Regions from separate parts of the Methylobacterium sp. Leaf94 genome, predicted to be linked through region 4. Evidence: riboswitches for the same ligand, from Rfam matches in the RefSeq annotation. Region 4 holds a riboswitch; each other region holds the start of a gene.

Region 1 (7,801 bases), on a different contig from region 4:
GAGCATGCGCTCGGGTCTGGACGTCCTGTTCGACGCGCGTTCGTTCGGAAGCCGCAAAACGCCAGAGCAGGACACCCACGAACAGTAAGGTTGGGACCAGCAGGCCGACGAAGAGGGTGAGGAACTGCCACCTGAGCGGACGGGGAGGCCTCAACCGTTCGTCCCTCGCCCAGGGGGCACATGGGAACTGTCCCATGTCAGCCTCTCGATGTCGGGTGTCATGATCGTCGTTCCTCGCGATGCTGTCTGTATGACGAGAGAGCCGGCGCGGACGTGACATGGCCGAACGAACTTCTCCGTGGTTGTAGGGGCGCTTGACACGCGGCCGCATCGATTTTGTCGGAGTCCATGTCACACTGGGTGGATCGCTCTCGTCTTGATTTCGAACGTCCCCATCGGGACCGGACACAGGACGGAGCATCACATGAAAATCGTCGTCATCGGCGGCACGGGGCTGATCGGCTCGCAGGTCGTCACCACCCTGAAGACTGCCGGCCACGAGGTCCTTGCGGCCTCGCCGAATACGGGTGTGAACGCCGTAACGGGTGAAGGCCTCGCGCAAGCCCTGAAGGGTGCCAGCGTGGTGGTCGATGTCGCCAACTCGCCATCCTTTGCCGACGACGCCGCGATGAACTTCTTCGTCCGCGCCGGTCAGAATCTTGCCGAGGCCGAGAAGAAGGCTGGTGTGTCCCACCACGTCGCGCTTTCGGTAGTCGGGACCGAACTCCTGCTCGACAGCGGCTATTTCCGCGCCAAGCTCGCTCAGGAGGAACTGATAGCCTCGGCGGGCGTGCCCTGGACGTTGGTCCGCGCCACGCAGTTCTTCGAGTTCGTTGCCGCGATTGCGAGCGCCGCACTCGTGGACGGCGTCGCACGTGTGACCTCCGCCTTGATCCAGCCCATCGCGTCGGCCGATGTTGCGGCCAAGGTCGCCGAGGCCGCGTTGGCGCCACCCCGAAACAGCATGGTCGAGATCGCCGGCCCTGAGCGTCTGCCGATGGCCGAGCTGGTGAAGCGCCACTTTGACGGCATCGGTGAGCTACGGGACGTCATCACGGACGATACGGCCGCGTATTTCGGGGTGGTTCTCGCAGGCCCCTGGCTGACGCCCACAGGTGACGCATGGCTCTCGCAACGGCGCTACGGCGACTGGCTGGCGGCACAGCCGAAACGAGTGGCTTGAGGCCTCTAGCCAATGGATGCGGCTTACATCTCGGCGCTCTCCGCGCTTGCGGGGTCCGCCATTGGCGCGATGGCCTCCTTTGCGACCACTTGGCTGACGCAACACAGCCAGGAGCGCGCGACCCTCCTGGTGCAGGACCGAGCGCGACGGGAAGCCCTCTATGGCGAGTTCATCCGGGAGGCGTCGACCTTGTTCGGCGACGCCTTCCGGCACGAACTCGACGACCCGGCTAAGCTGGTGAACCTCTATGCCATCGTCAACAAAATCCGGCTTTTCGGAGAGCCGGAGACGCTCCAGGAGGCCGAGCGTGTCATGCAGCGCATTGGCGAGACCTACTTCGCTCCGAACAAGGATCTCGTCGCCTTCGCGGACATCCGCCACGCCAGCGGTCTCGACCCGCTCTGCGCGTTCTCAATCGTTTGCCGCAGGGAACTGGCAATCGCCCGCCGTTAAGGCTCAGTGGGGCGAAAGTGATTCCGCCGCTCCTCCGAACCGCCTCGCCAGACGCTCAAGCTTGTCTGGATTCCAGCGACGGTCTGGAGCATTCCACCGGGCTCCAGGCTGAAATAGCCCGGCAGGCCGTCGATCCAGAGGTCCTGCAGCTTCCGGGCATGCTGGATCCACGACTTACGCGCAGCCCCCTCGAACATGCGCGTGACTTTGTCGATGCCGATGATAGGCCGAGGAAAGGCGAGAACCTTTCCGCCTCCGTCCGAGTGCACGATAATGGAGTCGGCCAGCATGGTGCGGAGCGCCGCGATCTCGCCCGAGGACACCGCCTCGAAGAAAGCCTTGGCGATACGTACACCCTCTTCCGGCTCGACAGGGAAGCGCGGGCGTGCGGACTGCACGTGCTTCCTGGCTCGCGCGGCGAGCTGACGGACCGCCGGTGGTTCACGCCGGAGGGTGACCGCGATTTCCGCGAGCGGGACTGCGAAGACGTCGTGCAGGAGGAACGCGGCCCGCTCCAGCGGCGAAAGCCTTTCCAAGGCGAGCATCAGTGTAAGCGTCAGGTCGTCGCCCGGGGCTTCGTCCGGGACCAGGGCAACGGGTTCAGGTAACCAGGTTCCGAAATAGGTCTCACGCCGCACTCGGGCGGACTTCATGACGTCCAGGCAGAGCCGCGTCACTGTCCGCGAGAGGAAGGCACCGGCCGAGGCGACCTCGGCGTGGTCGACGTGCCGCCAGCGCAGCCATGCGTCCTGTACGACGTCCTCGGCTTCGCCGAGCGACCCGAGCATACGATAGGCGAGCCGGATGAGCCGCGACCGTTCCTGCTCGAAGACGCGGGTCGGATCATCAATGGTCGGCATGGCGGAACGACCAGACGCTGAGGGCAACAGCAATAAGCGCAGGAAGTGTCACCGCGGGGAAGTCTCGGGGCAGCGCCTCCGGCCCGCAGATGCCCACTGCAACTTCCCAGAAGTGGAACAGCGCATGGCCAGAGAGCCAGATCGCACCCATGCTCCAGAGCAGGACACGCGATCCGGGTCTCACGGCCCCGTACACGAAACCCAACCCGATCAGCACGAAGATCAGGCCGATATCGCGCAGGAAGTGCTGATTGAAGGGGCCTGTTGTCGTCACGCCCGGCACCGCGAAGTACCATGCCTCGGGTGAGGTGAGCATGAAGATGCCGTTTCCGGCCAGTCCTGCGCCGAGGATGCCGGCGAGTACCGGAATCGTCTTGATCATCGAGCTCTCCCACGTGATTGGTTCACGTGAGTGACGATGCACTGCCGTCTGATGTGACATGGGGTGCAAGTTTCCGAGGGGCACCTTTCGGAACCTCGGCCTTGCACCATCCATGTCACTAGACACCTGCTGCCTGCCCCGATGTTCGAGCGTGGCGATGAAGCACTCGATCAAGCCATGACACGGAGCCCAGGGACGCCTCGACCGCGGCGATATCTATCGACGAACGACCGCTTTCGAGATGCTCAGGCGTGGGCATCAATGGCGACATCGGGTCGGGTCCTGACGGTCCGCTGTATGACCGGGTTGTGTGGAATGCGGTCCGGCTGCTTTCGATCGGAAGATGTCCTTAAGTGGCCTATCGTGGAGGCCATCGGGCATCGGACAGTTGCAGCACCAGGCACAGGCTGCCTAACCTCTCACCCCAGATGGACCACAGCCTCCGCTCCTGAACACCGCAGACAGCCCCAAACCATCTGAAGACGCACAACCATCCAGAACCATACCGATGCAATGTTACAATGTTGCGGAAAATGGCGTCCCCTCGATTGACTATGCGGCGGCGCCCAGCGAATGTCTGACCGTCAAGGTTCCTGCGGGTCGTCGGTTCGCGGGCTAAGAGGGAATTCGGGGTGCTCGCAGGAGTGCTTCCGAAGCTGCCCCCGCAACTGTCAGCGGCGAGCCCTTTCCGATCATGGTCACTGGTGCGTTGCACCGGGAAGGCCGAGGCGAGGGCAACGACCCGCGAGCCAGGAGACCTGCCTTGCACCACGATACGTCTCTCGGGCGGGGTGTCCCGGCGGAGCGCATGAGCGGGCTCGGCTGCTGACGCGGCCGATCCCGTGAGGGCACCCGCTCGGCCGCCGCTCGACAACCTTGAGCGCACCGGTGCCCCTTCGTCCCAACCTGCCGACCTCGAAGGCCCCGATCCTGAACCTGCCCGTTCCGGCGAAGCGTCGTCGGATGTCGAGGCGTCGAGGATCGCACTACGCGCTCGCCGCAATCCTCTCGGCGGGGGCGCCTGCCTTGGAGGCTCGGGCGCAGGAGGCCGTCACGCTGGAGGAACTCTCCGTAGAGGGAGCTGGCGGGAGTGCCCCAGTCGTCGTTGGTGCTGGCCCCAACCCGGGGATAGGCCTAATCGGTCCGACCCCGGGCTACCGGGCCGACCGGGCGGTGAGCAGCACGAAGACCGACACGCCTCAGCGCGACGTGCCCCAGGTCGTTACCGTGGCGCCGCGCGAGGTCATCACGGATCTCGCCGCCACCCGGGTCGACCGAGTCTTCAACTACACGCCCGGCGTCGCCCAGCAGAACAATTTCGGCGGCCTGACGGTGTTCAGCTACGCCATCCGCGGCACGACCACCTCGGAACTTTACCGCAACGGCTTCCCGATCAACCGTGGTTCGCCGCCGCCGCCCGATACCCAAAACGTGGAGCGCATCGAGGTGCTCAAGGGTCCCGGCGGCGGCCTGTTCGGGCGCAGCGACCCGGGCGGCCTCGTCAACTTCGTCACCAAGCAGGCGACCGCCGAACGCTTCGTCGAGATGGGCGGCCTGTGGGGCTCGTTCGAGCAGTTCCGCGGCACAGTCGATGCCGGCGGCGCCCTGAACGAGGATAGCACGCTGCTATACCGCTTCAACTTCGCGGGCGGCCGCCAGAACAGCTTTCGCGATTTCGTGGATGGCGACCGACTCCTCGTCGCGCCCGTGGTGAGCTGGCAGGTCACGCCGGACACGAAGGTCACCGTCGAGACCGAGATTCTGCGCAACCGCATCGTGGTCGACCGGGGCGTGATCGCGATCAACAAGCAGCTCGGATTCCTGCCGATCTCCCGCTTCCTCGGTGAGCCCGGGCAGAGCACGTACCAGAGCTCGGACACGATGCAGGTCCGGGTGGAGCACCGCTTCGACGCCGACTGGCAGATGCGGCTGGCCACCCACTTCAACACCGGCTCGCTGGTCGGGGAATCGGCAGAGGTGCGTGGCCTCGCCGCCGACAACCGCACGGTTCTGCGCGACCGGAATTTTCGCGATTACCGCTGGGATACCGCCATCGGCCAGGCCGAGGTGGTGGGGCGCTTCGCCACCGGCGATCTGAGCCATACCGTACTTCTCGGCTTCGAGCGGGAGAGCACCGACAGCCGCGTGGTCTACGACCGCTCGAACTTCCGCGAGAGCCCCTACAGGCTCAACATCTACGAGCCGCGCTACGGCCAGGCGCTGCCGCCGCTGACCATCCGGCGCAACAACCTAGAGCGGGTCACCAACACCGCCCTCTACGCGCAGGACCAGATCGCGCTGAGCCCCGAGTGGAAGGCTTTGCTCGGCGTGCGCTTCGACTTCTTCGAGCAGTCCTTCCGCGAGCGCACGACGGCGACGCAGACGGAACAATCCCGGGTGGCGGCGACGCCGCGCGCCGGCCTCGTCTACCAGCCCCTGCCGGAGCTCTCGCTCTACACCAATGTCGGCACCAGCTTCCGGCCCAATATCGGCCCCGACGCCTTCGCGGTAGCTCGCTCGGTTCCGTTCGAGCCCGAGACCGGGATCGGCTACGAGGTCGGCGCTAAGCTCGATCTGTTTGGAGGCGCGCTCGGCCTGACGGCGGCGGCCTTCCGCATCGAGCGGCAGAACGTGCTCACGGCCGACCCCAACAACAGCGGCTTCTCGTTGGCAGCGGGCGGCGTGCGCAGCCAGGGCTTCGAGCTTACCGCCGCCGGCCAGATCACCACAGAGATCAAGATCCTGGCGGGCTACGTCTACGCCGATGCCGAGGTGACCAAGGACAACGTGCTGCCGGTAGGCGCACCACTCATCAACATCCCGCGCCACTCGGGCAGTCTACTCGCCGTGCACGAGGTGCAGGCTGGCCCCTGGAAGGGGCTAAGCCTCGGCGGCGGCGTGCGCGGCGTCGGCGAACGCGCCGGGGACGCGGCAGGCTCCGGCTTCGTGCTCCCGGCCTACATCGCGGTCGATGCCCTGGCCCATTACCGCTACGAGAACATGCGCTTCGGCCTCAACGTCGAGAACATCTTCGACGCGACCTACTACGAGAGCTCGAACAACGCCTTCCGGGTCTATCCCGGCGCGCCCCGGCGCTTCACCGGCACCGTCTCGGTGCGGTTCTGATGACTGAGGTCACGACCCATGCGGGTGACTTCGTCCTTGAGATCCAGGGGGCGGGCAAGCGCTTCGGCGAACGCCAGGCCCTCGATGGCCTCGACCTGTCGCTCCGCCCCGGCGAGGTCTTCGCCCTGCTCGGGCCGAACGGTGCCGGCAAGACCACCACGGTCAACCTGATCCTCGGCTTCCTGAAGGCGGATGCCGGCACGGTCCGGGTCTGCGGGATCGATGCCGGCGCTGATCCAGTTGGTGCCCGCCGCCACGTGGCCTACATCCCCGAACAGGTGGCGCTCTATCCCGGCCTCTCCGGCGTGGAGAACCTGCGCTACTTCACGACCCTGGCCGGCCTCGACCTGGGCAAGGGGACAGCCCGCACGCTCCTGGCCGAGGCCGGTCTCGCCGAGACTGCCTACGAGCGTCCCGCCGGCTCTTATTCCAAAGGTATGCGCCAGAAGGTCGGCATCGCGGTGGGGCTCGCGCGCCGTGCCCGGCTCCTTCTCCTCGATGAGCCCACCTCCGGCCTCGATCCGAGCGCAGCCGCGGACTTCTCGACCACGGTCCGGGCGGCCGCTGAGCGCGGCACCGCCATCCTGATGGCGACCCACGACCTCTACCGGGTGCGCGAGATGGCCGGGCGCGTCGGGGTCCTGAGCCGAGGCCGCATCGTCGAGGAGATCGACCCCACGACGCTCGACCATGTCGGCCTGGAGCGGCTCTACATCCAGCGGCTGGCGGGGAGCGCGGCGTGAGGCGCCTCTTGGCCGAACTCGGGCGCACCGCCCGCGATGCGCGCCTGCGCTGGATCGGCGCCGTCCTCGTCCTGCTCCTCACGGTCGCGGGCCTCGGCGCCTGGCGGGATGCTACGCGCTACGCCGGTGAGGTCGCTCAGGTCGCGGCCGCCGAGCGCGCGCGCTGGCTTGGCCAGGATGCCAAGAACCCGCATTCGGCCGACCATTTCGGGCTGTGGGTGTTCCGTCCCTCCGCACCGCTTGCCGTGCTCGATCCCGGTACCGAGCCCTATACGGGCCGGATGGTACGGGTCGAAGCGCATGTCTTCAACGACGCGGTCTACCGCGCCATCCAGGATGCCGGACCGCTCGCGAGGTCCGGCATCGGCAGCGTCGCCGAAATCGTCCAGCTCGTTGTGCCACTCGCCGCCATCCTGCTGGGCTTCTCCGCCTTCGCGGCCGACCGCGAGCGAGGCACGCTGCGTCTCGCGCTCGGCAATGGCGTTCCGCCGGGACGTCTCTTCGCGACGCGGTTCGCGGCCCTTTTTGCCGCCCTCGCCCTAGTGGCGGGCCTCCCGCTCCTTGGGATCGGCGCGCTCGCGGTGATGAGCCAGGACCATACGGGCTGGCAGGTCGTTCCACGCCTATTGACCTGGATCGCCGCACAACTCGGTTACGGCGCGGTGTTCCTGCTGCTCGCGATGCTCGTCTCGTTGGTCGCCCGCACGGCCCGGGGCGCGCTCGCCGCTTCGCTCGCTGCCTGGGTCCTCCTCTGCGTCGCGGCTCCCCGCCTCGCGGTCGTCGGCGTCGAGGCCGTCGTGCCCACCCTGTCCTACCGGGAGGTCCGAGCCCGGATCGAGGCCGAATTCCGGAGCCATCGCACCGCCGAGGCGAACGATGTTCGTACGCGCGAGGTGCTGGCCCGCTATGGCGTCGGCGACCCCAACGAACTGCCCGTGGACCTTCGCGGTCTGATGATGTCCGAGAACGAGGGACACAACTTCGCGGTCTACGACCGCGAACTCGGTGCCTTCTTCGATAGCCTCGTGGCCCAGGACAGAGCCTTGGCCTGGGC
Region 2 (7,801 bases), on a different contig from region 4:
GCCCGCATCCTCGCTGTCCGCCGCGCCCCCATAGGCGTGCGACGTGGCGGCGAGATAGGCCCGCCCGAGATCGTCGCGGCTGTCCCAAGCCCCGTCGAGGGCGAGGCCGCCGGCCCCCGCGCCGTAGCGCCCGGGCGCCGCGCCGTAGACTCGGGCCGGCGCCTCGCCCCGGCGGCGGGCGGCGGCCAGCGGATTCTCGTCATCCTCTTCCTCCCGCGCTGCCACTGCCTCGGCGGCCCGGGCGAGGAGCGACAGGGTCTCGGGAAAGGTATCGCGAAAGGCGCCCGAGACCCGCACCGTCACGTCGATGCGCGGCCGGTCGAGGAGCGCCAGCGGCAGCACCTCGAAACCGGTGACCCGGGTGGAGGCGTGGTCCCAGACCGGGCGCACGCCCATCAGGGCCAGGGCGTGGGCGATGTCTTCGCCACCGGTGCGCAGGGTGGGCGAAGCCCAGAGATCCATGACGATCCGGGCCGGGTACTCGCCCTCGTCCTGCAGGTAGCGCAGGACCACGGCGTCGGCGGCCCTGGCCCCCAGGGTGGTGGCGGCCCGGGTCGGCAGGCTGCGCGGGTCGAGGGTGGCGAGGTTGCGGCCCGTGGGCATCACGTCGGTGCGCCCGCGCGACGGCGAGCCGGCGGGACCGGGCGCCACGAAGCGGCCGTCGAGGCCACGCAGCAGGCCGAGGCGCTCGCCCTCCGCGCAGGCGGCCACCGCCTCCGAGGCCTCGGCCCCGGCCCGGCCGAACACGTGCAGCCCGTCGCGCGCGGTCACCTCGCCGAGGTCGCAGAGATGCGCGTCGAGGGCCGCGAGCGCGTCCGGCATCGGCGTGTCGGCGTCGATCCCGGCACCGGCGAGCAGCCCGGCCGACATCGCCTCGTCCAGGATGGTGCGCGCCAGGATCGCGGCGCGGCGCGGGTCGAGGACGCTGGCGGCGGAGTATTCCTCCACGAGCGCGCGCAGGCGCGCCGCGTCGGGGTCGAGCCCCGTCACGCCGGTCTGCGGCGTCAGGTGTCCGAGGGCGACGCCCCCGAGGCGCCGCTTCAGGGGCGCGGCCTCGCCCGGATCGTCGACGATGAAGGGATAGACCACCGGGAGCGCCCCGACGGCGCGGGCCGGCCAGCAATCCGGCGAAAGGGCGACGGCCTTGCCCGGCAGCCACTCGGCGGTGCCGTGGGTGCCGAGGTGAACGAGGGCGTCGAACCGGCTGCGCAGCCCGAGGTGGAAGGCCAGATAGGCGTGGGTCGGCACCGCGTCTGGGTCGTGATAGGCGGCCTTGCGGTCCGTCGACCGCCCGCGATCGGGCTGCAGGAAGACCGCGAGGCGCCCGCCCGCAGGGGCCACGCTCGCGAAGCGGAACGCGCCGTCCCGGCAGACCGGGTCGGCCTCGGGCGGACCCCATTCGGCGTCGAGGGCCGCGCGCGCGGTCTCGGGCAGCGTGCCGAACCAGTCCCGGTAGGCATCGAGGTCGACCGCGAAGTCCTTCGGCCCCTGCGTCAGACCCCGCATCAGTGCCTCGGCGTCCGGCAATGCGCCGATGCCGTAGCCGGCCTGCGCCAAGTCCGCGACGATCGCCCGCGCGCTCTCCGGCGTGTCGAGGCCGACGGCAAAGCCCGCGCGGCCGCCGCGGGCGGGATAGTCCGAAAGCACCAGGGCGAGGCGGCGCTCGGCCCGGGGGAGCCGGGCAAGGCGGATCCAGGCGGCGGCACGCTCGGCCAGGGCCGCGATGCCCTCCGGGTGCGGCACGGCACGGCGCTCGGCGAAGCCCTCGGTTTCCGGACCCTCCTCCTTGAACGAGATCGGAAACCCGGAGAGCCGGCCGTCGAATTCCGGCAGGGCGACCTGCATTGCGAGGTCGGCCGCACCCATGCCCCGGGCGGAGGCGGCCCAGGCGTCCCGCGCCGCGCCGATGCTGAAGGCCTGTAGGACCGGGCAATCGGCGGCATCGAGGACGAACCCGGCATCCTCCCGCGCCGAGAAGGCGGTGGCGGCGATGACGATGGCGGGCCGATGCGCCGCGATGGCCGCCCGGAGGGGCGCGATCGCGGCGGGGTCCTTCAGGCTCGACACCGCCACGGCCAGCACCGCAAGGCCGCGCGCCTGGAGCGCGGCGCCCAACGCGGCGATCGGCGCGGTGTCGCCCGAGAGCACGCTGGACCGGTAGACCACGACCAGCGCCAGCGGCGCCTCGGCCGGGGCGGTCTGGAACGGTCGTCCGGCGGCGCGGGCCTGCCCGTCCGCGACGGGGCCGCAGCCCGGGCAGCAGACGAAGCCGCGGGGTAGGGGCAGGGGCGCCTCGACCGCCGCGGGATATCCGATCGCGGCGGCCATGCGCCCGACCAGGCGGCGCAGGTTCGCCGTGCCTCCGGCCCGGAAATAGGCGTCGAAGTCGGGGGCGAGCTCCGGCTTCGTCGAATAGGCGTCGAGGCGCGGGTCGGGCCGGTCGTCGCCCGGCAGCACCACGAGCGCCACCCCGGCGGCGCGGGCGGCCGCGCTGGCGCGCTCGATGCCGTAGCGCCAGTAATCGAGGCCGCCGAGACAGCGGATCACCACCATCCGCGCCTGGGCGATCACCGACTCGACGTAGAGGTCGACCGACATCGGGTGGCGAAGTTTCGCGAGCTTGGCGAGCCGCAGGGTCGGGCCTCCGGCCGAACCCGGCGGGAAGACCGCCGCGTGGGCGCCAGCCATGCCGAAGAGATCCGAATCGGTGAAGGACAGGAAGACGATGTCCCCCGGCGCCTGACCGAGATCGATCGCGGCTTCGCCCTCGTCGAGGGAGACCGTATCGATGCGGATCAGGTGCATGGCGGGCGCTTATCCCGCCAAGGCGGCGGCGACGGCGGCCTGGTCGAACCCCTTGAGGCCGATCACCACGAGGCGGCCGTCGCGGGGCTCGCTGGACTTCCAGGGGCGGTCGTAATGGTGGGCGATGCGGGCACCGACGCCCTGGACCACGAGGCGCATCGGCTTGCCGGTAACCTCGGCGAAGCCCTTGATGCGCAGCACGCCCTCCGTCTCGGCGGCGCGGGCGACGCGGATGGCCAGGTCCTCGGCCGAGGCCGTGGCCGCCACCGGCAGCGCCACCGAATCGAAGTCGTCGTGGTCGTGGTCCTCGCCCTCGCCGTGGTGGGACGGACGCGCGTCGAGGTCGTCCTCGGCCGCCGCCTGGATCCCCAGGATCACGCGCGGGTCGAGGCGGCCGTGCTCGGCCTCCACCATCTTCACCGCGCGGGGCAGGTGTTCGGTGACCTCGGCCCGGACCTTGGCGCGCCCGGCCTCGTCGAGGAGGTCGGCCTTGTTCATCACCACGAGGTCGGCGCAGAGGAGCTGGTCCTCGAACACCTCCTCGAGGGGATTGTCGTGGTCGACGCTGGCGTCGTCCGCGCGCTGGGCGGCGAGCGCCGCCGGATCGTCGGCGAAGAAGCCGGCGGCCACGGCCGGGCCGTCGATGACCGCGACCACGCCGTCCACCGTCACCCGCGAGCGGATCGCCGGCCACTGGAAGGCCTGGACCAGGGGTTTGGGCAGGGCGAGGCCCGAGGTCTCGATCAGGATGTGCTCGGGCGGATCGGCCCGGTCGAGGAGCTTGTTCAGAGCCGGCACGAAATCGTCGGCCACGGTGCAGCAGATGCAGCCGTTGGCGAGCTCGACGATGTCCTCGTCGCCGCAGCCCTCGATGCCGCAGGCGGCCAGGAACGAGCCGTCGAAGCCGATGTCGCCGAACTCGTTGACGATGATGGCGAGGCGCCGGCCGTTCGCGTTCTCCACGAGGTGGCGCACCAGGGTGGTCTTGCCGGCCCCGAGGAAGCCCGTGACGATGGTGCAGGGGATCTTGGCGACGAGGGTCATTCGGCGGCGTCCGGAAGGGGGGGCGCCGCGACGGGCGGCGGGAATGGGGGAAGGCGGGCGACGACGCCCTTGCGGAATTCCTGCGGCCGGGCCTTCCACGGCACGATGCCGTCCGGCGTCTCGGCATAGAGCGCCACGCCGTCCAGGATGGTGCCGGCCGACGCGACCGGGTCGAGATCGCCGTAGACGTAGGTCCAGCGGCCTTGCGAGGCCACCGCCACCGTGCAGGGGCGCTTGCAAACCGAGAGGCATTCGACGCTCTCGACCGTGATGCCCGGGTGGCCGCCGGCGCTCACGGCGTCCTGAAGCGCGGCGAGCAGGCGGGCGCCCGCCCGCGGCTCCGAGGCGTCGCCGGCCGTCCGGCAGGTGGCGCAGACGTAGAGGGTGACGGCGGCGTGGTCCGTGTCAGGCCGCGGGTCGGGCATGTGGTCAGGCATGGGTCGGCCGCGCGTGGGTCGGCCGGGTCTTGCCGAACAGCCCCCAGGCCCAGCCATAGGCCAACCCGATCACCGCCCAGAACACGAAGGCGATGCCCAGCGAGCGCGCCGCGAACTGCGCGGCGTAGGAGGCCGGCAGGTTCGAGGCGGCGTGGCTCGCCTCCGGCGCACCCGCGAGATGGGGCGCGACGAGGAGCACAATGCCGCCCGCGATGGTGATCGGCGCCCGCCGGATCGCGATGAGGTAGAGCCCCATGGCGGTGGCCGCGGCGGTCATCACCCACCAGAACTGGCGGTCGGCCAGCGGCGCGGCCTCCATCCCGGGGAGTTCCGGCGCGAGGCCGAGGGCGGGGGCCAGCGCCACCGCGAGGAAGCCGCCGATGGCGAAGCGCAGGCCGGTCTCGGGGCTGGGCTCGCGGTTGCAGGCCAGGAGCACGGCACCGAGCAGGAACGCGTAGCCGACGCCGCCCACCAGGGTGGCGAGCGCGGTGAAGGCCATGCGCGGCAGGCCGGGGCCGGGCTGCCAGTCGGGCGCGACCTCGCCGCCCGCCACCGAGGGATCCTTGGTGCCGTGATCGTGACCGCCATGGACGCGGACGATCAGCGAGGCGGGGGTCGGCCGAACGGGGGCGGCGGAGGCCTGCGTCTCGTAGCGCTCGGCCGCGATGATGAGCGGCGAGGTGAGCGCGAGCTGCAGGCCCGTCGCGACGACGGCCGCGAGGAAGCCGGCGACCAGGGCCGCCGACACGAGCCGGATGATCATGGGATTGTCTGCCTTAAGCGGAGACGCTCAGTGGCAGGGGAAGTTCTGGCTGTGGCGGAAGTCGTGCGCCGCGTTGTGCAGCGCCATGGCGGGGGCGAAGCCCGCCATGAACACGAGGCCGAGGCCGAGGAAGGCGGCCACGAGCACGGCGCCGAGGCGCTCGTTGGTGCGGGTGCCGGTCAGGACGAGGGTGTTGGTCGACATCGGGTTCATCTCCTGGCCGCCCCGCCGGCGGCCGTCAAGCATCGAGCGGGAGGACGGCAGGTCTCCTGGCTCGCGGGTCGCTGGTCCTGCCGCCTTCCCGGATCGCTCCAGTGGCTGATGGCAGTCCCGTCTCCGCTCACAGTTGCGGGGGCAGCTGCGGTTTCGAGGTCGCCCCCTCACCGCATTCCCTTTTCACCCCGTCGCCGGGGCACCGTCCGATCCACGCTTCTACGCGGTTGCCGATCCGCTGACAACGCGGCCCGGATCGGATTCCCGCCTTTGACCCGGGACCTCGATTTCGGGCACAGCAGGCCGCATGCCGCATCCTCCACCCAGACTGACCCTCGTGCTCGGCGGCGCGCGCTCCGGCAAGAGCGCCCATGCCGAGGGGCTGATCGAGGCGCAGCCTCGGCCCTGGCTCTACCTCGCCACCGCCCAGGCCTGGGACGACGAGATGCGCGAGCGCATCGCGCTCCACCGCGCCCGCCGCCCGGACGGCTGGATCACGCAGGACGTGCCGCTCGCCCTGCCCGAGGCGGTCGCCGCCGCGACCGGGCCGGTGCTGGTCGATTGCCTCACCCTCTGGCTCACCAACCTGATCCTGGCGGAGGCCGACGTGGACGCCGCCACCGCCGCGCTGCTCGCGGCCTGCACGGCGGCCCCCGGCCCGGTGGTCCTGGTGGGCAACGAGGTCGGCCTCGGGATCGTGCCGGACAACGCGCTGGCCCGCCGTTTCCGCGATGCGGCGGGGCGCCTGCACCAGCGCCTCGCGGCCCAGGCGGACCGCGTCGTCCTCACGGTGGCGGGCCTGCCCCTGGTCGTGAAACCCCAACCCGGAGCCACCCCATGACCGACGCCGACCGCCATCGCGAAAAGATGGAGAAGCGCAAGGCCGTCCAGGATGCCGAGGTGGCGGAGAAGACGATCGAGAAGGGGCTCCTCATCGTCAACACCGGGCCCGGGAAGGGCAAGACCACGGCGGCCCTCGGGCTGATCCTGCGGGCGCTGGGCCACGGCTGGCGCGTCGGCGTGGTGCAGTTCATCAAGGGCGCCTGGGACACCGGCGAGAAGCACGCCCTCACGGCCTTCGGCGACCGGATCGACTGGCACACCCTCGGCGAGGGCTTCACCTGGGAAACCCAGGACAAGGCTCGCGACATCGCCGCCGCCGAGCACGCCTGGGCCAAGGCCCTTGACCTTATGGCCGATCCGACGATCCGCCTCGTGGTGCTGGACGAGCTCAACATCGCCCTGCGCTACGACTACTTGGATCTCGAGGCCGTGGTGGCGGCCTTCCGGGCGCGCCGACCGGACCTCCACGTCGTGGTCACCGGCCGCAACGCCAAGCCGGCCCTGATCGAGGCCGCCGACCTCGTCACCGAGATGGCGGTCGTGAAGCATCACTTCGCCGCCGGGGTGAAGGCGCAGGTGGGCATCGAATTCTGATGCGCTTCGTCCTCGGCCCGGTCGGGCTCCTTGTCCTGTCGGGCATCCATCCGGCCTACGCTGAAACCGCGCTGGCCTGGCCGGCCAGCTATCTCGGCCGCGTCGAGGCCCTGGCGGTGGTGGAGGGCCTGAACGCCCGGCTGCTCGCCAGCCGCTCCGCCACCGCGACCCTCGAAGGCTGGTGCGCCGAGCACGGCATGGCCGCGACGCCGCGGCTCGCGGCGAATCGGCAGCGCGGCGCGGACAAGCCCGCCTCGGAGGAGACGCGCCGGCGCCTGAATGCCGTCCCCGACACCGTCCTCCGCTACCGTCAGGTGCGGCTCGCCTGCGGCGACCACGTCCTGTCGGAGGCGGACAACTGGTACGTGCCCGAGCGCCTGACCCCGGAGATGAACCGCCTGCTCGAGACCACCGACACGCCGTTCGGCCGGGCGGTCCAGGCCCTCGGCACGACGCGGCAGACCATCGGGGCGGAACTCCTGTGGCAGCCCCTGCCGCAAGGGTGGGAGCAGGCGCCGCCCCCGGCGTCGACCTGCGGCGACCTCGCGATTCCCGACCATCTGTTCCGGCACCGGGCCGTGCTGTTCACGGCGGAGCGCGTGCCGTTCTCGGAGGTGGTCGAGACCTACGGGGCCGCCATCCTGGCCTTTCGTCGCGCCGCGCGGCCCGCCGATCCGGCCTGCGCCGCATCCCCGTCGGACGGGCCGCAGCCATGACCCGCGCCCTCATGATCCAGGGCACCGGCTCGGATGTCGGCAAGTCGCTGATCGTGGCCGGGCTGTGCCGGGTCTTCTCGCGGCGCGGGCTCGCCGTGCGGCCCTTCAAGCCGCAGAACATGTCGAACAATGCCGCCGTCACCGCCGATGGCGGCGAGATCGGGCGGGCCCAGGCGTTGCAGGCGCGGGCGGCGGGGGTGGCGCTCTCGGTGCACATGAACCCGGTGCTGCTGAAGCCCCAGAGCGAGACCGGCAGCCAGGTCGTGGTCCAGGGCCGCATGGTCGGCACCGCCAGGGCGCGGGACTATCAGGCCTGGAAGCCGCGTCTCCTCGCCTCCGTGCTGGAGAGCTTCTCGTACCTGAAGGCGCAAGCCGACCTCGTGGTG
Region 3 (7,801 bases), on a different contig from region 4:
TAAGGAATAACTTGCGCAATATATCGTAAAGCAATTCGTCGGAGAGGGGACGAGACGATCGGACCAAGTTGTGCTTTGAAACTAGAGATACTTGAGCCAGGCGATATCGCGACGTGCCACTTTGAAGCGCGAGAACCACGCCGTCGGCCAGTACAAGGGTACGACCAGGCCGACGTACCAGGCCAGCACCCAGCCATAATCTTCCACGCCGAACACGCTGCCCTGCGTCGGGCCCCAGATGGCGGCGGCACCATGGTACAGGAGCCGCAGGATCGTCAGGTGGAGCAAGTAGAAGAACATTGGCGCACCGCCGAACACTGCTAAGGCCGCGACGACTGGGGCGTCGCGCATTCGTTCAAGCGCAACGAGGAGGAGCGCCCCGATTCCGAGCGTCAGCAGCAGGAACAGCAGCGAGGGGGGATACTTCGTCAATGCGAGGAAGCTCATCGCGGTCCGAAGTGCATCGCCCTCGACCACGAACCAGGGCTTGTCGCCATACCCGTTCGCCAGGCGCAGCACCACGAAGGCGACGAGCATCCCGCAGCCGAGGGCCAGGAACCGGCGCTCGCGGGTGCGGTCCTCGACGCTCGGTAGGAACCACGGGCCGACTGCGTAGCCGAGCACGATCACGCCAATCCACGGGAACACGGGATAGGTCGTTTTTGCGACCAGCCCCAAGGGCAGCGCGATGACGTCACGCTGGTGCAGCATCGCCCAGACAGCGAAAAATGGTTGGTCAGGCTGGAGGTGGATCGGGTCGAGGAGGTTGTGTCCGCAGACGATCAGCGATCCGACAACGAAGAGGACCGGACGCGGCAGGCCGATCAGCACCGCCAGGACGATCATGCAGATGCCGATGCACCAGATCACCTGCAGCCAAATCGTCGGACTGGCGACGCCCCAGTACAGTTCCGAGAGGTAGATGACCTCCAGCGCCATTAGAACGAGGCCACGCTTCAGCAGGTAGGCTCGTGTCTCGGCCAGCGAATGTTTGGTGCCGAACAGGAAAGCTGCCACGCCGGTCAGCGCGATGAAGATGGGTGCGCACAGGCTGACGACGAGACGGGCCAGGGCCACGGCCGGCAGAGTTGTCCGAGCGTCGATCGGGTCGGCTACGGGAACGTGGAGGAACCAGGTCTCGCGCAGATGATCGAGCAGCATCAGCACCATCACCAGTCCGCGCAGGGCATCGATTGACGCGATGCGGCCGGACAGGGCCGACATGCCGGCGGACGCCTCGAATGGCTCCGGACGCTCGCCCATCAGAACCGTGCCGTCATGCTGACGGTGACCCGCCGCGGCTCGCCGACGCCGACCCAGAAGGTGTTGTAGGAGCGCTCGTAGTAGGTCTCGTCGAATATGTTGTCGACGTTGAGCCCAAAGCGCAGGTTCTCATAGCGGTAGTAGGCCAGCGCGTCCGTCAGGACGTAGCCGGGCAGCCGGAAGCTCTCGACCCCGCTGTCGCCGAGGCGCGAACCGACGGCCCGGAACCCGCCGCCGATCCCAAAACCCTTCCAGTCGCCGGCCTGGACCTCGTAGATGCCGAGCAGCGAGCCGCTATGGCGCGGGATGTTGAGGAGGGGTGACCCGGGACGCAGCACCTCGTCGCGGGTGACGGCCGCGTCGATGAAGGCATAGCCGCCGATCACCCGGAACTCCGGGGTGACCTGCCCGACGAGGCTGACGTCAAAGCCCTGGCTGCGTACGGCCCCGGCGGCGATCTGGAAGAAGAAGTCCGCCGGATCGGTGGTGAGCACGTTCTCCTTCTCGATGTGGAAGGCGGCGGCCGTCACGCTGAGGCCGTCGAACAGGTCGAGCTTGGCCCCGACCTCGTACGCGAACCCGGTCTCGGGCGCGAAGGGCCGGGAGGCGCTGTCGAAGCCGGTGTTGGGGCGGAACGAGGCGGCGACGTTGCCGTAGAGCGCCAGGAACGACAGCGGCTGGTAGACGAGCCCGGCCCGCGGCGAGAAGCCGGTACGGTCCTGTTCGGTCCGTTCGTTCGCGACCTTGTCGCGGAAGGTCTGGTTGTAGAAGTCGGTGCGGTTGCCCAGCAGCAGCTTCCATTCCGGGCTCAGGGCGATCTGGTCCTGGAGGTAGACCGCCGTGTTGCCGACGTTCTCGCTTGCGCTGTAGCGGCGCGTGAACGGGGGCTTGGCCTGCCCGTAGACCGGGTTGAACAGGTCGATGGCGAAGGGGTCGAGGCGCGGGGTCGAGCGCAGGAGGTTCTCGGTGCTGTTGTAGCGCTCGTGCTCCAGGCCGAGCAGCAAGGTGTGGGCGATGGGCCCGGTCTCGAAGCGCCCGACGAGTTCGGCTTGCCCGATGGCGACGCCCCAGGTGAAGTCGTGCTGGCGGAACTCGCGCAGCAGCGTGCGGCCGTCGTCGAGGATCCCGGTCGTGCCGGTCTGCAGGCCGGTGAGGCTTCCGGTGTTAAGGTGGGTGGCGACGCGCAAATGCCAGTCGGTGTTGAAGGCGTGCTCCAACCGCACCTGCAGCAGCGCGCTCTCGGATACGGAATCGTCGCCCGGCTCGCCGAAGAAGCGCGAGCGCGGGACGAGGCCGAGGCGGTTGTTCACCGCCACCGTACCGCGGTCGAAGGTCTGGCGGTTGCGCAGGTACTGCGCCTCGAACGTGATCTTGGTGTCGGGGGTGACCTGCCAGCTCACCACCGGCGCGAGCAGCACCCGATCTCCGTCGACGAAATCTCGAAAGCTGTCCTGGCGGGCGAGCGCGCCGTTGAAGCGGTAGAGGACGCTGCCGTCCTCGCTCAGCGCCCCGCCGGCATCGACCGTGGTGCGTGCGTTGCCGAAGCTGCCGAACAGAGTGCCCATCTCGACGAAGGGTCGCGCTACGGGCTGCTTGGTGAGGATATTCACGGTCCCGCCCGGATCGCTGCGGCCATAGAGGGCGCCGGCCGGGCCCTTCAGGACCTCGATGGACTGGACGTTTTGGGTGTCGGGGGCGCCGTTGTAGCCGCGGGCGATGTTGAACCCATTCTGGAAGATATCCTGGGTTGCGAAGCCGCGGACGGAGTAGAGGGCGAGGTTCTGGGCGCCGAAGTCGTTCTGCTTGCCGACCCCGGGTACGTAGTCGAGGGCGCGCTCGACCCGGGTCGCGGCGGTGTCGACCAGGACCTCCCGGGGCACCACGTCGACCTGCTGCGGCAGGTCGCGGCGCGGCGTCACCGTCTTGGAGCCGCTGTAGAGCTCGGGCACCCGGTAGGTCGGCATGGCGGTAAGGGTACCCTCGACCGAAAGCGCGTCGAGCACCACGGCGGTCTCGCCCGAGGGCGCCCCCTGGGCGGCGACGGCGGTGGGGATCGCGCAGGACAGGGCCAGCACGGACATCAGCGGGATGGACGGTGAACGGGACACGTTGATGGGCCTCGGGCGACGGCAGTGGCACGTCACCGCGAACGAGGCCGAACCACGCGCAGCGCGCATGCTTCCGCACCCGCCGGGGCACCCCGCCCAGCGTGTCTCGCGTGTGACCACGACTGACGGCAGGTCTCCTGGCTCGCGGGTCATCGCCCTTCACCGTCTTCCCGAGCGAGGCCGCTCAGTGACGTCGGTGGCGAAGGGCTCGCCGCTTACAGTTGCGGGGGCAGCCGCGGCGTTGGGGCTACCCCCGCACCGCGTTCCCTTTTGATCCTCCGGGGAGGAACCGTCACAGCCGAGGTACCATGCCGACGCCCATGCCCGTCAACGGACCAAGTGCAATGCACGAGGGGTTATGCCCTGCCGGCAACACTTGGGAACACGGATCGCTCGCTGCGTCCGTCAGGTCAGGACCTCGACCTGCTGCGGCGACAAGCTACGCCACCAAGCGTCCGGGGATTGGAAAACCTCGTAGGTGAACCGGAGGACCTCATCCGGCTGGCGATGCGACGGGTCCACCCGACCACGCTCCGCGTTGCGGACTTTCAGAACCTCCCACGGCACGTCGAACACTTTCCACTCCACGGTGAGCCCGTGTCGGGCGACGATCCCAAGCTCGCGCTCGAACACGGGTCTGATGAGATGTGTGTCCGCCATCACCACGCTGAAGCCGCTCGTCAGGGCGGCATCCAGGGCCGCTTCCTTGACCCGGTGCAGGAGGTCCCGGGCCGCATCGTCATGTGAGCCCTGCCTGAGTTCCCAGTAGACCTGCCGGTGCGGCGGCCAGAGGGTCTGACGGAAGTCGTCGAGGGTGAGGTGGACCCAGCCGTCGAGCGGATCGAAGCGGCGGGCGTAGGTCGTCTTCCCCGCGCCCGGGCAGCCGATTAGGCCGATTACCCTCTGGGGCGTACCCCACCGATTCCTGCCGGGCACCGTCCGGGTCACGGTCAGGCCGCCGCCTCTGCATCCTCGTCGTCGCCTGCCGTGGCCTCGATGATCTCGCCCCGCAGGTAACGTGCCTGGGCCTCGGCGACCCGGCGTGCGCCCTGGGCGTGGCGGGTCGACACCGTGCCGCCGGGCGCCTCGGGCCCGCCGCGCTTGATGGCCACGAGTTCCGGATCACCCCAATGGTCGAGCATCGCCTGGAACGCTTCGTAGCGGCCGGTATCGAAGGTGATGCGGTCGCCCATCATGTCCTTGTAGGGGTGGGCCGGGTGCAGGCCTCCGCAGGGGACCCAGCCCGCCGGGATCGGCGTCGTGGCGGCATGGGTCCGACCGCTGCGCAGGAGCTTCGGCAGTACGTGCGTGTGCGGACCTTCAGGACTGGTACCGCCAGCCCCGGGGATCGGGGCATAGACCTCGACGCGCCCGGCCCGCGCCAGGAATACCCGGTGCGGGCTCATGGCGACGAGATGCGGCCCGATGGGGTTTGCGTGGTCGAATAGCGGCATGCCGACGCCGGCCCGCAGCCGCTCGACGGCCTCCGGATCGCGTACCCGCACGCAGGCATCCACGGCGAGAAGGCCGAGGCCGAGGTCGAACAGGATGCCGTCGCGATCCTCGACCCGGGCGGCGTTTCGGTCGGGCCCGAGCTCCGTCACCACGGTCCTGCGGTTCATCGCGCAGGTCGCCTCCGGCAAGCAAAGCGCGATGGCGTGGTTCCAGCCGGACGAAACGGCCGTCTCGTAGGCGACGGGCCGCAGGTCGGAGCTCGGGGTCAGGGCGATGGCCCCGCGCGTGGTCGCAAGTCCCAGGCGCTCGTCCGGCAGCGCCACGACGGGTTCGTCGGGATCGCGCATGAACTCGGCGATGGCACCGAAGCTGCCCAGGCTCCAGGCCGTGGTCGGATCGGCCAGTGCACCGCGCAGAAGGGCGACGGTGGCATCAGGGCTGTTTGGGGAAGGCTGCATCGATCTCCTCCGTATGGGGCCCCGAACGGTTCCAGGGCAGGATGTAGGGGACTCCGTCCGGTCCAGCTCCACGGCAAACTGTGACGCCAAAGACGTCCGAAAGTAGCCGGTCGGTCAACGCAACGTCCGGGTGTCCATCGGCGGCGACACGTCCCGCGCCCAGGACCACGATCCGGTCGCAGAACCGGGCCGCGAGGGTCAGATCGTGCATGACGGCGACGACGCCGGTGCCGGCCAGGGCCACGCTCCGCAACAGCGTCATGGCGTCGAGCTGGTGGGCAGGGTCGAGGGCGGTGATCGGTTCGTCGGCCAACAACCACTCCGCTTCGACGGCGAGCGCCCGCGCCAGCAGCACGCGCATCCGCTCGCCCGTGGACAGGGTCGGTTCGGTCCGCTCGGCGAAGCGCGCGACATCGGTCCGTGCCATCGCTCGATTTATGGCGGCGTGATCGGCGCCATCGAGGCGACCGAACGCGCGTCGATGCGGCAGCCTGCCGAGGGCGACGAGGTCACGCACCTGCATCGGCCAACCGGCCCCCGCGCCCTGGAAAAGGACCGCGATGCGCTTGGCGCGCGCGTCGCGGGAGATGCCTTTGAGCGGCATACCGTCGATATTTACGCGGCCCTTGGTCGGGGCGACCAAGCCCGCAAGGGCTCGCAGGAGGGTGGTCTTGCCAGCGCCGTTCGGACCGACCAGACCAACGAGCGTGCCCGGCTCAAGGGACAGGCTCACGCTGGAGAGGACTGCCCGGCCGCCGAGGCGTACATCGAGGGCTTCGGTAGCGAGGCTCATGCGCCGCGCCCCCGTTCGCGCATCAACAGAACGATCAGGAACGGCGCCCCGACGAGGGCAGTCACCACGCCCAGCTTGAGTTCAGGCCGCGTTGCCAGGAGACGAACGCCCAAGTCAGCGGCAAGCACGAGGGCGGCCCCGGCGAGGCCACTCGGCCATAGGCTGGCACCAGGGCGTGCGCCGACCAGTGGTCGCACGAGGTGGGGCACCACGAGGCCGACGAAGCCGATTGCGCCGCTGACGGCGACGCCGCTGCCCACGGCGAGTGCCGCGCCCGTGACGAGGCGCAGGCGGACCGAGACCAGATGGAAGCCGAGACTCGCGGCCGTGTCCTCGCCCAGCGTCAGGGCATCCAGCGCGCGGCCGGTGGACAGCATCAGGCCCCAGCCCACCGCCATCAACGGCAGGCAAAGCCAGACATGATCCATGCTGCGGTCCGCGAGCGACCCCATCAGCCAGAACACGATCTCCAGGGCCGCGTAGGGGTTGGGCGACAGGTTTAGCGCCAGCGCCGTCATGGCACCCGTGAGGCTCGACAGGGCGACACCGGCGAGGATTAATCCCAGCGTGGTGCCGCCTCTTGCGGCAACGAGGTTCAGGGCGAGCGCCGCCACGGCGGCGCCGGCGATCCCGCCGAGCGGAAGGGCCAGGCTAAGCGAGGCTGCGAAGCCGCCATAGAAAACCACCACGGCCCCAAGGGCCGCAGCCGAGGAGATGCCGAGGATGCCGGGATCGGCGAGAGGGTTGCGCAGGTAGCCCTGCATCGCCGCCCCGGTGAGCCCAAGGCTGAAGCCGACAAGGCTGCCGAGCAAGGCACGAGGTAGGCGCAGTTCCCAGAGCACCAGCGCCGGGAGGGTCACCCGTCCGGCGATGAGGTCGCCAGCCGCCGCCGGAACGTCGAAGGGGGCATACCCGACCGCGATGGACGCGACCGTCAGGACGAGCACAAGCAGGCCGAGTATCCAGACGACCGCGCGGGGTCCGACGACCGCCCGGTCGACCCGCATGGGAGGCGGGAGGGGAGCGTTCATCGTGCCGCCCGTTGGTGTGCCGCCGCAGCGAGTAAGGCCACGACCTCGGCGACCTGCGGACCTGGACAGGTCCAGAGCCGGTTCGGAATCGAGACGGTACGCCCCTGCCGGCGCAGCGCGTCGAGGACGGGATGATGCAGCAGGGCATCGGCGAGCGACGGCGCGCCGGGCTCCCCCTCGTCGAGGACGATGAGGTCGGCGTCGGCCAAGGCCGCCGCTTCCAGCGGGACCTGCCCGAACCGGTCGCGACCGAGTTCGGCGGCGACGTTGGCGAGGCCGGCGGCACGGATCACCGCGTCGCCGAGGCTGCCGGGTGCCACCGTGAAGGCGTTCGGACGCATCACGAGGGCCCGCAAGGGTTTGGCCGCCGGCATCACCTGCGCCAGCCGTGCGTCGAGGTCCGCGACCATCGCCTCGCCGCGCGCCGGGTGCCCGAGGGCCGCAGCGACGGTCCGGATCTGGGCCCGCACCCCCTCGAAGTCGTTGGGTACGGCGAGTTCGAGAAGGGGGAAGCCGACGCGCTTGAGCAGGCCCACCGTGGTCCGTGTCGTGAAGGCACCGGCAACGACGAGGTCGGGCCGGAGGGCGACGATCTCCTCCGACAGGCCGCGCGTCACCGCGATGCCGGCAGCCTCCCGTGCGACGGTCGAGCCGCGCGGGTCTTGAGCGAGGTAGGTTACGGCGGCGACCTGA
Region 4 (7,801 bases):
TCCGGGCTGGAGGGCGACCACCGCGTCGGTGGCCGCCAGGAAGGTCTCCGCGTCGGCCGGCGGTTCGCTCATGCGGCGGCCGGCGCGCGCAGGCGCACCAGCACCGACTTCGAGGTCGGCGTGTCACTGCCCTCGCCGAAGGTGGAGAGCGGCACGAGGACGTTGAGCTCCGGGTAGTAGCCGGCGAGCGATCCGCGCGGCATGTCGAAGGGCACGAGGCGGAAATCCTCGGCCACCCGGGTCACGCCGTCGTCATGGGTGCCGACGATGTCGACCCGGTCGCCCGTTCGGGCCCGGATCTCGGCCAGGTCGTCCGGGTGTGCGAAGACCACGCGGCGCTCGCCGTAGACGCCGCGGTAGCGGTCGTCGAGGCCGTAGATCGTGGTGTTGTACTGGTCGTGGCTGCGGAAGGTCTGGAGCACGAAGGTGTCGCTCGCGCGCTTCGCCCGCTGGTGCTCCGTCGCCTCGGGCAGGGGATCGGCGGAGAAGTTGGCCCGGCCGGTGGGCGTCTCGAAGCTGCGCTCGGCGGCGAGGTTCTTCAGCATGAAGCCGCGCGGGCGCCGGACGCGCAGGTTGTAGCCGGTGAAGCCCGGGATCGTACGCTCGATCAGGTCGCGGATGCGGTCGTAATCGTCGGCGAGGGCCGCCCAGTCGACCCGCGCGGAACCGACCGTCGCCGCCGCCATGCCGGCGATGATGCCGATCTCGGAGCGCAGCTCGGCCGAGGCCGGCTTGTTGATGCCGCCCGAGCCGTGGACCATGCTCATGGAATCCTCGACCGTGACGATCTGGGTCTTGCCCTTCGCGTTCCGGTCGATCTCGGTGCGGCCGAGGCAGGGCAGCAGGTAGGCGACGCGGCCCGGCACGAGGTGCGAGTGGTTGAGCTTCGTCGCGATGTGGACGGTGAGTTCGCAGGAGGCCAGGGCCTTGGCCACAAGGGTGGTGTCCGGCGTGGCGCGGGCGAAGTTGCCCCCGAGGCCGATGAAGGCCTTCGACGAGCCGTCGAGCATGGCCCGGATGGCGGCGAGCACGTTGTGGCCGTGCGCGCGCGGGGCGGTGAAGCCGAATTCCCGCTCCAGGGCGTCGAGGAGGGCGGCCGGCGGCTTCTCGTTGATGCCGACGGTGCGGTCGCCCTGCACGTTGGAATGGCCGCGTACTGGGCACAGGCCGGTGCCGGGGCGACCGACATGGCCGCGCAGCAGCATCACGTTGGCGAGTTCCCGGACGGTAGCCACCGAGTGGCGGTGCTGGGTCACGCCCATGGCCCAGGTGCAGATCACCTTGTCGGCGGCGAGATAGACCCCGGCCGCGACCTCGAGGTCGGCCCGGGCCAGGCCGGACTGGTCCTCGATGGATTCCCAGGGGGTGGCGTCCACGGTGGCCCGGTAGGCCTCGTAGTCCGCGGTGTGGTTGCGCAGGAAGGTCCGGTCGAGCAGCGACGGCTGGCCGACGGCCAGGGCCGCATCGTCGGCCGCGAACACCGCCTTGGCGATGCCCCGGAACGCCGCCATGTCGCCGCCGAGGCGTGGCTGGTAGTAGTGGCTCGCCACCGGCGCGCTGGCGCCGCGCAGCATCTCCACGGTGTTCTGCGGGTCGGCGAAGCGCTCCAGCCCGCGCTCACGCACGGGATTGAACACCACGACCTTCGCGCCGCGCTGGGCCGCCCGCCGCAGGTCGCCGAGCATGCGCGGATGGTTGGTGCCGGGGTTCTGCCCGACGACGAAGATCGCGTCGGCTTTCTCGAAATCCTCCAGCAGCACGGTGCCTTTGCCGACGCCGATGGCCGCCTGGAGGGCGATGCCGCTGGCCTCGTGGCACATGTTGGAGCAGTCGGGGAAGTTGTTGGTGCCGTAGTGCCGGGCGAAGAGCTGGTAGACGTAGGCGGCTTCGTTCGAGGCGCGGCCCGAGGTGTAGAACTCGGCCTGGTCCGGGTGGTCGAGCCCGCGCAGGGTGGCGCCGATTTCCGCGAAGGCGGCGTCCCAGGTCGTGGCGACGTAGCGGTCGCTGGCCGCGTCGTAGCGCATCGGATGCGTCAGGCGGCCCTCGCCCTCCAGGGCGTAGTCGGTCCAGCCGCGCAGCGCGCTCACGGTGTGCTTGGCGAAGAACTTCGGCGGCGTGCGCTTGTCGGTGGCCTCCCAGGACACCGCCTTCACGCCGTTCTCGCAGAACTCGAACGAGGACCCGTGCGCCGGATCGCCCCAGGCGCAGCCGGGGCAGTCGAAGCCGTCGGGCTGGTTGGCCTTCAGCATGGCGCGCGCACCCGACAGGGGCGCTCGGCTTCCCAGCAGGTGCTTGCCGCAACTTTTCAGGGCCCCCCAGCCGCCAGCCGCGGAGGAGCGCTTCGGGGTCGCGACCGGATGATCCATGACGGGGTCCTGAGGGGCAGGGCTCGCATGGCCGACGATCGGCCGCGAAGCGGAGCAGTCTCGCCCCAGCGATATCGCGATGCACAGCGCGCGCTCAATCGCGCGAAAACGCAGGCCAGTCATGCCGTTAGGGGTCCCATGCGTTTTTTGCAGAGCCGATGAAGACCGGGTTAAAACCGTTCCAGGCCGCAATGCGGAAAATCGGGACCCTCCTCTTCGGCCCCGGTCCCTGGCGGAGGGCGGGTCGATCGCCTAACCCTCGGGCCGGATCGGCCGCTGGAAAGCGGGGAAGACGGGAGCGTGGGAGATGCGGACGCCGGTGAGGATCTTCGCGGCGGCGGCCGTCGGCCTCGCGGTCGGCCTCGCGGTGATGGCGCATGACCGGCAGGTGGGCGCCGAATGGGCCGTGTCGGCCGAGCAGATCGCCGACGCGCAGGCCTACGGCAAGCCCGGCGTGGAGCTTCCGCCGGGCCACATGGTGACCGCGCCCCAGCGCAGCGAGGGCGCGGAGCGCCTTCCCCTGAAATGGATCCTCCTCGGCCTCGCGGCCGGTGGCGCGGTCCTGGCCGGCACGGGCCACCGGCGCGCGCCGGCGCGGAAACCGGATGACCGACCCTGACGCCCGACGCCTGTCGCCTGCCGGGCACACCGGCCCGAAAACCCCGCGCGGCCATTGACGCCGTCACCGCGTGTCGGGCTTCCTGGCGTCGGACGGTTCCTCCCCGGAGGATCAAAAGGGAACGCGGTGAGGAGTTTTGCTCCAACGCCGCGGCTGCCCCCGCAACTGTAAGCGGCGAGTTCCTCATCAGCACGTCACTGGGTGTCTCGACATCTGGGAAGACGATGAGAGGGCGGTGACCCGCGAGCCAGGAGACCTGCCGTCAGTCGTGGTCACACGCGAAACGCATCGGGCGGGGTGTCCTGGTGGGTGTCGGGGCGGATGCCGTGCGGCATCCGGGCCGGCCTCGTTCGCGGTGACGTGCCACAGACGTCGCCCGAGGTCCCATGTCGTCCTCCCGTTTTCGCTCGTTTCCCCGTTCACGGCCCACCGCCCGATCCTGGCTCCTCGGCGCCTGCGCCGGTTTCCTGCCCTACGGCGCCGGGATTCCGGACGCGTTCGCCGAGACTGCGCAGGCGGACCTCGCCGAATTGTCCGTGACCGCCGAGGCCCCGGCCAGCGGTGGCCGCGGGCCGGCCGCCCATGCGGGATTCGTCGGCGGCGTCACCGGCATCGGCGGCGGCCTCCGCAGCGTCGATGCGGCGAGCGCCGGCGTGATCTCGGGGGCGGCACTCAACGGCCGGCCGATCACCCGGCCCGGCGAGGCGCTCGAGAGCGTGCCCGGCCTCATCGTCACCCAGCATTCCGGGGAGGGGAAGGCCAACCAGTTCTTCCTGCGCGGGTTCAACCTCGACCACGGCACCGACATCGCGCTTCACGTGGACGGCATGCCGGTGAACATGCGCACCCACGCCCACGGCCAGGGCTATGCCGACCTGAATTTCCTGATCCCGGAACTCGTCGGCGCGGTCGAATTCCACAAGGGACCCTACTTCGTCCGCGACGGCGACTTCGCCTCTGCCGGCTCGGTGCGGATCGACTATCTCGACACGGTCGCGCGCAACCTCGCGCTGACGTCGCTCGGCAGCTTCGGCTACAAGCGCGCCCTCAGCATCGCCTCCGCGCCCCTCGGCGAAGGCCACCTGCTCGTGGCCGGCGAGGCCCAGACCTATGACGGCCCCTGGGACGTGCCCGACCGCCTCGCCAAGCTGAACGCCGTCGTCCGCTACAGCCAGGGCACGGCCCTCGACGGCTTCGCGCTGACGGGCATGGCCTACTGGGCCAAGTGGAACGCCACCAACCAGATCCCGGAGCGCGCCGTGGCGGAGGGGATCATCGGCCGCTTCGGCTCCCTGAATCCCACGGACGGTGGCGACACCGGCCGCTTCTCCCTCTCAGGCCGCTGGAGCCGGACGAGCGACGCCGGCATCACCCGGGCGAGCGGCTACGTCATCCGCTACGGCATGAACCTGTTCAACGACTTCACCTACTTCCTCAACGATCCGGTGAACGGCGACCAGTTCCGCCAGCGCGACAGCCGGGTGCTCGGCGGCGGCGAGGTCAGCCACACCGTCGAGGGCACCCTGTTCGGCTTGGCCGTGGAGAACGAGATCGGCCTCCAGACCCGCACCGACGCCATCCGGGTCGGCCTGTTCAACACCACGGCGCGGCAAACCCGCTCGACCGTGCTCGATGACCGGGTGCTGGAGGCGAGCGCGGCCCTCTACGTCGAGAGCCGGATGCGCTGGACCGACTGGCTGCGCACCAGCGTCGGCGTGCGCGCCGACGGGTTCTCCGCCGATGTCCGCTCGGACACGCCGGCCAATTCCGGCACGGCCCGGGACGGGATCGTCAACCCGAAGCTCGGCCTCGTGCTGGGACCCTGGTTCGACACCGAGGTGTTCGTGAACTACGGGGGCGGCTTCCACTCGAACGATGCCCGCGGCGTCACCGCCACGGTGGATCCGGCGAGCCCGCTCTTCAACATCAGCCGCTCGCCCTTCCTCGTGCCCTCGACGGGCTCGGAGATCGGCCTGCGCAACCGCAGCCTCGCCGGGCTGGAGACGGCGGTGACGCTGTTCCAGCTCGACTTCGCCTCCGAGAACCTGTTCCAGGGCGACAGCGGCACCACCGAGCCGAGCCGTCCCACCCGCCGCTTCGGCGTCGAATGGACCAACCGCTACGCGGTGACGCCCTGGCTCTCCCTGGAGGGGGACCTGACGGTGACGAATGCCCGCTTCGCGGACCGCGACCCCGTCGGCAACCGAGTCCCGGAGGCGCCCACCACCATCGCCTCGGCCGGGTTCACCTTCGGCGAGGGGCCGGGCTGGTTCGGAGCGATGCGCCTGCGCTACTTCGGGCCGCGGCCGCTGATCGAGGACAATTCGGTGCGCTCGCGCCCGACGGCGCTGGTCAACGGGCGGGTCGGCTACAACTTCGACAACGGAATCAGCCTGTCCCTCGACGTGTTGAACCTGACCAACGCCCAGGCCGATCAGATCACCTACTTCTACACCTCCCGTTTGCCCGGCGAGGCGGCGGACGGCGTCGCGGACCGGCACTTCCACCCCGTCGAGCCGACGGCGGTGCGCCTGACCCTGGCGGGGCGGTTCTAGGTCACATGCCGGGTGAAAGTCTGTGAGATGACTTTGCCATGTTGACGAAGCGTGGAACCACGGCTTACGCGGCTGTCATGCGTGCTTGGCGGCCAGATTGGGGATTCTGCCGTGCGGTCATCGCCCTGACCGTCCTCTACGCGCTTTGCCTGCAGGCGTTGCTGGGCTCCATGGCGCCCGTGCCCCAGCTGAGCTTGAACACCATCATCTGTGCCGAACACGCCGGAACGGACGCTCCGGCGGACGCGGCACTGCCCTGTCGGCATTCGTGCTGCACCCTGGTGCAAGCCGTCATGGTGCCCGTTCTGGTCCTCGCCTTCATCGCTGTGCGCTGGTCGCCCGGTGATGCGGTGCTCCGCGCCTGGCGGACCGGAGACCCGGGAACCGCACGGGCGCCGCCCGATCAATCCGTCAGTCCCCGAGGTCCGCCGACCGCCTGATCGATCCGTTTGTCCCAGATCGCTCCGTGCCGGACCCCCAACCATGTCTCAGTCCCTCCAGGGTGACGCGACGGCCTTCCGCGCCGTCGTTTCTGCCCGCCCGATGCAGGATGCCGTCTATCGCGCCGTCTGGCGCTGGCACTTCTACGCCGGCCTGCTCTGCCTGCCCGTCCTGATCCTGCTCTCGGTCACCGGCTCGCTCTACCTGTTCAAGGACGAGGTCAACGCGACCCTGTTCGCGTACCGGACAAGGGTCGCCGTGCAGGCGAGCCCGCCCGTGGGTGTGGACGTCCTGCTGTTCAACGCCTCCGAGGCCGTGCCGACCGCCGTACCGGTCTCGTTGACCGTGCCCGCCGATCCGTCCGCCTCCGCGGTCGTGACGATGGCCGAGGGATCCCGCAGGATCCTGGTCTATCTCAACCCATACGACGGCTCGGTGCTGGACCGGGTCGCCCGGGACGACGAGTTCATGATGGTGGTGCGAGGCCTGCACAGCCTCGCCTACTTCGGACTGGTGGCCAACGGACTCATCGAGGTCGTGGCCGGGTTCACGATCATCCTGGTTCTGACGGGCTTCTATCTCTGGTGGCCGCGCCAGCAGGGCGGCGGGGTCGTGCGCCTCCGCGGCACGCCGCGCAGGCGCGTGTGGTGGCGCGACCTGCACGCCGTCACCGGTCTGGTCGCCGGGGCCGGAATCTTCTTCCTCGCCCTGACCGGGCTGCCCTGGTCGGCCTGGTGGGGCCAGCACCTGCGCAACTGGTCCAACGCGGCCGGCGTCGGGCAGCCCAGCGCCCTCTGGGCCAACAAGCCCGTGTCGACCGTGCCCATGCGGGAGATGCTCACTACCACCGGATGGGCCATGGAGGACGCTCCGCTTCCGACCTCGCAGCCGGCCGCCACCCCCACCATCGGGCTCGCGCGCGCCGTCGACATCCTGCGAGCCCTCGGGATGCCGCGCGGCTTCGAGGTCTCCCTGCCGTCGGGGGAGACCGGCGTCTACGCCGCGGCCGCCTACCCGAAGGACGTGACGGGGCAGCGGATGATCTCCCTCGACCAGTACACCGGCACGCCGCTGGTCGACGTCCGGTTCGCGGACCTTGGCGGGGTCGCCCGCGCCATCCAGTACGGCATCGGCCTCCACAAGGGCGAGCACTGGGGTCGAGCCAATCAGTTCGCGATGCTGGCCTTCTGCCTGGCGACCATCCTGCTCGCCGTGACCGCCGCGACGATGTGGTGGAAGCGGCGCCCCGCCGGTCGCCTCGGCGTACCACCGTGGCCACGCGACCGGCGTGTCGCGGCCGGCGTGACCCTGATCGTCCTCGTCCTCGGGGCCCTGTTCCCCCTGACCGGGCTCGTCATCCTCGGCATGCTGCTGCTCGACCTCGGCCTGCAGGCGCTGCGAACCCAGGCGAGGACCTGAGGCAGCCGAAACGGGCGGCGTTCCCGTGCACCCCATCCTTCCCCTGCTGATCGGCCGCCGCGGCATCCTCGGCGTCGTCCTGATCGCGCTCGCGCTCTGGACACAGGTGCTCGCGCCGGCGGCGGCCCTGCGCATGCTCGCGGCGATGTCCGATCCGCTGCGCAATCCCATTCTCTGCGGCCCTGCGGTCGATGGGGGCGAGGAGGTCCGTTCGAACGTGGGGGTGCCCGCCCCGGCACACCCGGGATGCGCCCTGTGCCAGTTGTGCTGTGCAGGGGTCGCCCTCCCCACGCTGCCATCGGGCCCGGCCGCCATACGGAGCGTGCACTGGCATCCGGTATCGTGGCCGATCCCCCCTCCCACACGCGCACGGCCTCCGTCCCGTTGCCTGGGGCAGCCCC

The links. A riboswitch is a leader RNA that binds a small molecule or an ion and turns the genes downstream of it on or off. The one in region 4 is predicted to bind cobalamin.
Region 1: linked by a shared signal. The riboswitch ahead of ASG63_RS22720 (TonB-dependent siderophore receptor) and the one ahead of ASG63_RS01965 (TonB-dependent receptor) in region 4 are both predicted to bind cobalamin.
Region 2: linked by a shared signal. The riboswitch ahead of ASG63_RS09150 (CbtB domain-containing protein) and the one ahead of ASG63_RS01965 (TonB-dependent receptor) in region 4 are both predicted to bind cobalamin.
Region 3: linked by a shared signal. The riboswitch ahead of ASG63_RS06825 (TonB-dependent siderophore receptor) and the one ahead of ASG63_RS01965 (TonB-dependent receptor) in region 4 are both predicted to bind cobalamin.

The regions. Positions count from the first base shown of each region.
Region 1 covers NZ_LMRM01000064.1:13,632-21,432, reverse strand. Annotated here, with positions in the region: gene ASG63_RS26695 (ATP-binding protein) at 1-154, opposite strand, end outside; gene ASG63_RS22740 (SDR family oxidoreductase) at 425-1,183, shown strand; gene ASG63_RS22735 (hypothetical protein) at 1,196-1,636, shown strand; gene sigJ (RNA polymerase sigma factor SigJ) at 1,633-2,496, opposite strand; gene ASG63_RS22725 (hypothetical protein) at 2,483-2,878, opposite strand; cobalamin riboswitch at 3,449-3,658, shown strand; gene ASG63_RS22720 (TonB-dependent siderophore receptor) at 3,842-6,004, shown strand; gene ASG63_RS22715 (ABC transporter ATP-binding protein) at 6,004-6,747, shown strand; gene ASG63_RS22710 (DUF3526 domain-containing protein) at 6,744-7,801, shown strand, end outside.
Region 2 covers NZ_LMRM01000012.1:152,915-160,715, forward strand. Annotated here, with positions in the region: gene cobN (cobaltochelatase subunit CobN) at 1-2,805, opposite strand, end outside; gene cobW (cobalamin biosynthesis protein CobW) at 2,815-3,849, opposite strand; gene ASG63_RS09140 (DUF1636 family protein) at 3,846-4,286, opposite strand; gene ASG63_RS09145 (CbtA family protein) at 4,279-5,049, opposite strand; gene ASG63_RS09150 (CbtB domain-containing protein) at 5,077-5,253, opposite strand; cobalamin riboswitch at 5,292-5,484, opposite strand; gene cobU (bifunctional adenosylcobinamide kinase/adenosylcobinamide-phosphate guanylyltransferase) at 5,570-6,103, shown strand; gene cobO (cob(I)yrinic acid a,c-diamide adenosyltransferase) at 6,100-6,699, shown strand; gene ASG63_RS09165 (hypothetical protein) at 6,699-7,415, shown strand; gene ASG63_RS09170 (cobyric acid synthase) at 7,412-7,801, shown strand, end outside.
Region 3 covers NZ_LMRM01000008.1:149,635-157,435, forward strand. Annotated here, with positions in the region: gene ASG63_RS06820 (DUF1624 domain-containing protein) at 82-1,263, opposite strand; gene ASG63_RS06825 (TonB-dependent siderophore receptor) at 1,263-3,371, opposite strand; cobalamin riboswitch at 3,482-3,680, opposite strand; gene ASG63_RS06830 (AAA family ATPase) at 3,777-4,307, opposite strand; gene ASG63_RS06835 (DUF6925 family protein) at 4,322-5,284, opposite strand; gene ASG63_RS06840 (ABC transporter ATP-binding protein) at 5,259-6,077, opposite strand; gene ASG63_RS06845 (FecCD family ABC transporter permease) at 6,074-7,084, opposite strand; gene ASG63_RS06850 (ABC transporter substrate-binding protein) at 7,105-7,801, opposite strand, start outside.
Region 4 covers NZ_LMRM01000002.1:35,843-43,643, forward strand. Annotated here, with positions in the region: gene ASG63_RS01950 (hypothetical protein) at 1-72, opposite strand, end outside; gene ASG63_RS01955 (FdhF/YdeP family oxidoreductase) at 69-2,366, opposite strand; gene ASG63_RS01960 (hypothetical protein) at 2,674-2,985, shown strand; cobalamin riboswitch at 3,062-3,263, shown strand; gene ASG63_RS01965 (TonB-dependent receptor) at 3,372-5,540, shown strand; gene ASG63_RS01975 (PepSY-associated TM helix domain-containing protein) at 6,024-7,400, shown strand.